DNA from 2 places in the Erwinia wuhanensis genome. Region 1 is predicted to be linked to the other one. Evidence: predicted binding sites of a transcription regulator. Region 1 holds the regulator's gene; the other holds the start of a gene.
The links. The regulator PhoB, encoded in region 1, activates phosphate uptake and scavenging genes when phosphate is short. The targets are predictions, from matches to a motif close to CTGTCATAAAACTGNCNNAT.
Positions count from the first base shown of each region.

Region 1 (3,401 bases):
CTGTACGTTAACGCCCGGATAGTGGCGGTTAAAGCTCTCCCCCCACAGCGCCATCAGCGTGCCGAGCGTATCCGAACCCACGCTGCTGAGGTTGCCCGCCAGCATCCCTTCGTTCGCGCCTGTTGCCGTGCCGCACAGCAGCAGCAGCGCCAAAAACCACTTTTTCATTTTTTTATCCGCCAGCTCAGTGAACCGCATTCTGAGCCAGTTCGTTGTTGACGATCAACCTTGCAGGCAGCGAGAAGCAGAAACAGGTTTCTTTACCCGGCTGGCTGGTAATTTCCAGACGGGCATGGTGATGGCTGAGCGCGTGTTTGACGATAGCCAGCCCCAGCCCGCTGCCGCCGGTCTGCCGCGAGCGCGCCTTATCGACGCGATAAAAACGTTCGGTCAGGCGAGGAATATGCTCGGCGGCGATGCCCGGCCCGTTGTCGCAGACCTTAAACTGCGCGCCGTGCGACGTCTTTTGCCAGCTGACGGTGATGCGCGTGCCGTCCGGCGTATGGTTGACGGCGTTATAGACGAGATTGGAAATGGCGCTGCGCAGCTGCTCATCGTTACCGAATACCCGCAGCTGCGGATCGGCGGAAAAGTGGATTTCGTGCCGCCCCTGGCTGAGCGTTTCCGCCTCGCGCTGGAGCAGCCGCAGCATCAGCGGCACATCGACTTTTTCCTGCAAATCAAGCGCGGGCGCGGCTTCGATCCGCGACAGCGTCAGCAGCTGTTTAACCAGGGCATCCATGCGGCGGGTTTGTTCCTGCATGGTATGCAGCGCCTTATTGCGCGACGGGCCTTCCAGCACCGCGTCGCTCATCATCTCCAGGTAGCCCTGAAGCACGGTAAGCGGCGTGCGCAGCTCATGGCTGACGTTGGCGAAAAAGTTGCGCCGCGCGCCTTCCAGCTGATGCATTTGCGTCACGTCGCGCGCCACCAGCAGCCACTGGCCTTCGCTATAGGGCATCACGCGGAACTCAAGATGGCGATGGCTGTTCAGCACCAGCGTCAGCGGCCGCGAGAAATCGCGCTGGCGCAGATAGAGGGTAAATTCAGGATAGCGCAGCAGGTTTAAGATATTTTGGCCGTTGTCTTCCGGCCAGCGCAGCCCCAGCAGCTGTTGCGCCAGACCGTTGCACCAGAAAATCGTGCCCTCTTCCGTGGTCAGCACCAGCGCATCCGGCAAGGATTCCGCGCCGCTGCGAAAGCGTTTAATCAGATGGCCCAGCTCCCGACGGCGGCGGCGGTTGCGCGCCTGCATCTGGTAAAGGCCGTAAAAAAGCGGTTCCCAGCTGCCGCGTCCGGTCGGCGGCGTGATGCTGCGATCGATCCACAGCCAGTGGGAAAGACGAAGCAGGTTAGCAAAATGCCAGCCCAGCACGGCCAGTACGGCCAGCAGCAGCCACCACGGCAGCCCGCCGACCAGCAGACCGACAATCAGCGCTGGCAGGCAGGCGAGCAGCAGCTCAAGCAGCAATCTCTTCCAGGAGAGGCGTTCCAGCACGATGAAAACTCCAGTGGGGACAATCAGTAACGCGCAGAGAAGCGGTAACCCGTTCCGCGCACTGTCTGCACCATACGATCGTGCCCGGTCAGTTCAAGTGCCTTACGCAGACGGCGAATATGCACGTCTACAGTACGATCTTCCACGTACACGTTAGTGCCCCAGACGTTATTAAGCAACTGCTCGCGGCTGTAGACGCGCTCGGGGTGCGTCATAAAGAAATGCAGCAGCTTATATTCCGTCGGCCCCATCTCCAGCGGCTGCGTTGCCGACATCACGCGGTGCGAGGAGGGATCCAGGCTCAGGCCCTGAATTTCAATCACCTCTTCCACCGCCATGGGCGAAATACGGCGCATCACCGCTTTGATGCGGGCCACCAGCTCTTTGGGCGAAAAAGGCTTGATAATATAGTCGTCCGCGCCCACTTCCAGCCCGCGCACGCGGTCTTCCTCTTCGCCGCGCGCGGTCAGCATCATCACCGGAATATCGCGGGTCATCGCCTCGCGTTTCAGATGGCGGATAAACTGAATACCGGTGCCGCCGGGCAGCATCCAGTCCAGCAGGATCAGATCGGGCCACGGCTCAATCAACAGATTAATGGCGCTGTCATAATCTTCCGCTTCTATCGGCTGATAGTCATTTTGCTCCAGCACAAAACACAACATCTCACGGATTGGGGCTTCATCTTCGACCACCAGAATGCGCTTAGCCATTATTGCTCCTGCGTTTGTGACGGAATGTCACTGGATATGCGGCGTCATTATGCGTCAGATTTATGACACTTTTATGAAAAAAGCGCCGGCTAATCATCAGTTTTATAACACTTTCAGCAGGATGGAAATGCGTAGCTGAGGTTTTTTGGCCAGGCGTTTATAATCGGCGTTTCGCTTACCTGACACTGAAGGGACGCTATGCGACTTATTCATACCGCCGACTGGCATCTGGGCCAGTTTTTTTACACCAAAAGCCGGGCGCCGGAGCATGACGCTTTTCTGACATGGCTGGTCGGACAGGTTGAGCAACATCAGGTCGATGCCGTGATCGTCGCGGGCGACGTGTTTGATACCGGCTCGCCGCCCAGCTACGCGCGCGAGCTTTACAATCGGTTTGTGGTCAGGCTGCATCAGACCGGCTGCCAGCTGATTATTCTGGCGGGCAACCACGACTCCGTCGCCATGCTGAACGAATCGCGCGAGCTGCTGGCCTGTCTGAATACGCGGGTGATTGCCGCCGCCAGCGAGGATCCGGCCGATCAGGTGCTGATGCTGAACCAGCGGGACGGTCAGCCCGGCGCGGTGCTCTGCGCTATTCCTTTTTTACGCCCCCGCGATATTACCGTCAGCAAAGCGGGTCAGTCGGGACGGGAAAAACAGCAGACGCTGCTGGAAGCGATTACTCACCACTATCAGCGCAGCTACGCGGCAGCGGTGCAAATACGCGGCGAGCTGCCGCTGCCCATTATTGCCACCGGCCATCTGACCACAATGGGCGTCACCAAAAGCGACGCCGTACGCGACATCTATATCGGCACGCTGGACGCTTTTCCCGCCCAGGCCTTTCCCCCTGCGGATTATATCGCGCTGGGCCATATTCACCGCGCGCAGCGCATCGCCGATACGGATCATATTCGCTACAGCGGCTCGCCCATTCCGCTCAGCTTTGACGAGCTGGGACGCGATAAAAGCGTGTTCCTGGTCGATTTCGCCGACGGCCAGCTACAGCAGGTCATGCCGCTGACGGTGCCGCTCTTTCAGCCCATGCAGATGATTAAAGGCTCGCTGGAAGAGATCGAGCGCCAGCTGCGCGAGATCCAGCCGCCGGAAACGGGGCAGAAAGTCTGGCTGGATATCGAAATCGCCACGCAAACCTGGCTCAACGACCTCCAGCGGCGTATCCAGGAACT
Region 1 is NZ_JAUJUH010000002.1:628,765-632,165, forward strand. It holds gene QZH36_RS07470 (PstS family phosphate ABC transporter substrate-binding protein) at 1-168, opposite strand, end outside; gene phoR (phosphate regulon sensor histidine kinase PhoR) at 185-1,498, opposite strand; gene phoB (phosphate response regulator transcription factor PhoB) at 1,522-2,211, opposite strand; gene sbcD (exonuclease subunit SbcD) at 2,410-3,401, shown strand, end outside.

Region 2 (3,401 bases), on a different contig from region 1:
ACAATCTTGTGTGTTTCCGCGGCCACTGTACCGAACGAAGCGCCCAGCAGCAGCATAGCTATAAGCTTTTTCATTGCGTTGCCCCTTTTTTGTGCCTGTGTTCGTTCAGCATGGTGATAACCAGCAGGATAACGGCCAGCACGCCGCCGCCGATCATCACGATAAAGCCGCCGTCCCAGCCGAAGTAATCTACGGTGTAGCCGACAATAGCGCTGGCGGCCACCGAGCCGCCAAGATAGCCGAACAGCCCGGTGAAGCCCGCCGCCGTTCCCGCGGCTTTCTTCGGCGCCAGCTCCAGGGCGTGCAGCCCAATCAGCATTACTGGCCCATAAATCAGAAAGCCGATCACGATCATGCAGGTAATATCCACGCCCGGATTGCCGGGAGGATTCAGCCAGTAAACCACGGTGGCGATCGTCACCAGCACCATAAAAAAGACGCCGGTCGCGCCACGATTGCCTCTGAACACCTTATCGGACATCCAGCCGCACAGCAGCGTGCCGGGAATGCCGGCGTACTCATAAAGAAAGTAGGCCCAGGAGGATTTATCCAGCGTAAAGTGCTTCACCTCTTTTAAATAGGTCGGTGACCAGTCGAGAATGCCGTAGCGCAGCAGATAGACAAACACGTTGGCCAGCGCGATATACCAGAGCAGCCGGTTGGGCAGTACGTACTGCATAAAAATTTGCCTGGCGGTCAGCTCCTCTTCCTGGCTTTTATCATAGTCGGGCGGATAGTCGTTTTTATACTCTTCAATCGGCGGCAGACCGCAGGATTGCGGCGTGTCGCGCATTAACGCAAAGGCGATGACGGCCACCAGAATGGCGGCGAAAGCGGGCATATAAAGCGACGCTTTCCAGTCGTTAAACCAGTACATGCCCAGCAGAAACAGCAGCGGAGGCAGGCCGCCGCCGACGTTGTGCGCGCAGTTCCAGACGGAAACGATGCCGCCGCGCTCCTTGTGCGACCACCAGTGCACCATAGTGCGTCCACAGGGCGGCCAGCCCATGCCCTGGAACCAGCCGCATAAAAACAGCAGCACGAACATCACGGTAATGCTGGAGGTGGCCCAGGGAACGAATCCCATAAACAACATGACCGCCGCCGCCAGAATTAAACCGGCGGGCAAAAAGTAGCGTGGATTCGAGCGATCGGAAACGGATCCCATAATAAATTTAGAAAATCCGTAGGCGATGGAAATACCTGAAAGGGCAAAGCCTAAATCCCCTCGAGAAAAACCCTGCTCGATCAGCGAAGGCATCGCCAGCGCAAAATTTTTCCGCACCAGATAATAGGCCGCATAGCCGAAGAAAATACCAAAAAATATCTGCCAGCGTAATTTACGATAAAGCGGATCGATTTCGCTGGTGTCAACGCGCGTTCGATGCGACGCAGGTTTAAAAACAGATAACATAACAGCCTCCAATGGCAATTTATATTCGTTTTTTTCGTCGTGCAGCAACAGATAAACGCGATCCGTAGCGGAAGGAGCCTAAAAGAAAACGCGCGGCCTCGCTGTGAAGAAGAACCCAAAGGTTACATTTTTATGACAATCAAACGAATTATGCGGCACGCTTCTCTGAATGCTTTTAGCCATGCCGGCAAGGAGTGTGAGCAGGCTCACTCAAACGGCAGGATAAAAACAGGAGAGTACATTTTGCAATCAGATGTCAACCAGATATTTCCCCGCGTCCACGCCGATTTCGCTACACTGTGCGCACTTTTCACCAGCGAGTTTTTATCGTGATCTTACTGATAATCACCACTATCCTGTGGGCCTTTTCGTTCAGCCTGATCGGCGAATATCTGGCAGGCCAGGTCGACAGCGTCTTTTCCGTGCTGATCCGTCTGCTGCTGGCCGCCGTGGTTTTCCTGCCGTTTCTGCGCTGGCGCGGCTATCGGCCATCAACGCTGCTGCTCTATATGGGCGTAGGCGCGCTGCAGCTGGGTATTATGTATCTGTTCAGCTTTGAGGCTTACCTCTACCTCAGCGTTTCCGAGCTGCTGCTGTTTACGGTGATGACGCCGCTCTATATCACCCTGATTTATGACCTGATGAGCGGAAGAGGCGTGCGCCCCGGCTATGCACTGAGCGCGCTGCTGGCGGTGGCGGGCGCGGCGATTATTCGCTACGACAAGGTCAGCGACCACTTCTGGTTTGGCCTGCTGCTGGTGCAGCTTGCCAACCTTTGCTTTGCCGTTGGCATGGTGGGTTACAAGCGCCTGCAGGAAACGCGTCCGATGCCGCAGCACGCCGCCTTTTCCTGGTTTTATATGGGCGCGGCGCTCGTCGCGATTATCGCCTGGTGCCTGTGGGGCAATCCGCAGAAGCTGCCGACCACCACGCTACAGTGGAGCATCCTGATCTGGCTGGGCGTGGCGGCTTCCGGGCTGGGTTACTTTATGTGGAACTACGGCGCGACGCAGGTTGATGCCGGCACGCTGGGCATTATGAATAATATGCACGTGCCCGCCGGATTGCTGGTTAACCTTGCAATCTGGCAGCAGCAGCCGCACTGGCCGAGCTTTATCGTTGGCGCAGCGGTAATTTTCGCCTCGCTATGGGTACACCGACACTGGGTGATCAAAAAATAGCACGACGATAAAAAGCGGGGCGCGACACGCCCTGCTTAACGCCTTTGCCTGGCTCGTTAGTGAACCAGGTGCGGCCGTGATTTACTGACCAGCAGATTCACATTCGTTTTACTGGTTTTGCCAATACGGCTACCGCTATCTTCCCCCGCTGTCGTTACCTGCCCGGTGCTATAACTCAGCGCTGACGGGGAAAGCAGCCTATAAATTTTAGAAAATAGCGTGCCGAAAATAGTTTTGGTAGTGTCGTGGTTTTTACCTGCGCTGCTGATAGTTGCGCTCTCATAATATATCTTCTTTCATGGTTCGCTATATTTACAATGTGTAAATATCAGGCGGATATTATGAGGAGTGACTTGCCCTGTAAAGGCAGGAAGGGAATATAAATAATGCATTTTTTGATAGCGTTTTAAATAGCAGGCAGCCCGAAGGCTGCACTAATATTTAAGCTTTTTTAACAGGGGCAGGGCGTAATTTCATTGTCATTCCCTTCAGGAAATTCCTTAAAATCTGATCGCCGCATTCACGGTAATTTTTATGCCCTGGCTTTCGGAAAATAGCGCCAATTTCAGACTGGCCCACGGCGAAGTCCGCCAGCTTAAGCACGTCAATAATATCCGTGGTTTTTAAATCGAAAGCGATGCGCAGTTTTTTAATAATAATATTATTCGTCATCTTGCGTTCGACAGAAGGCTCAGGCGCATCTTCGCTTTTGCCACGGCGCTGAAAAATCAGCCCGTTCAGGAAATAGCCCATTACCACGTCAGGACAGGCGCGAAAGCCCGCTTCGTCTTCTTTTTTCAGGAAGC
Region 2 is NZ_JAUJUH010000011.1:61,805-65,205, forward strand. It holds gene glpQ (glycerophosphodiester phosphodiesterase) at 1-56, opposite strand, end outside; gene glpT (glycerol-3-phosphate transporter) at 71-1,414, opposite strand; gene QZH36_RS20820 (carboxylate/amino acid/amine transporter) at 1,744-2,595, shown strand; gene QZH36_RS20825 (YehS family protein) at 3,037-3,401, opposite strand, start outside.
Region 2: the regulator PhoB is predicted to act here: its motif matches at 1,534-1,553, upstream of glpT (glycerol-3-phosphate transporter).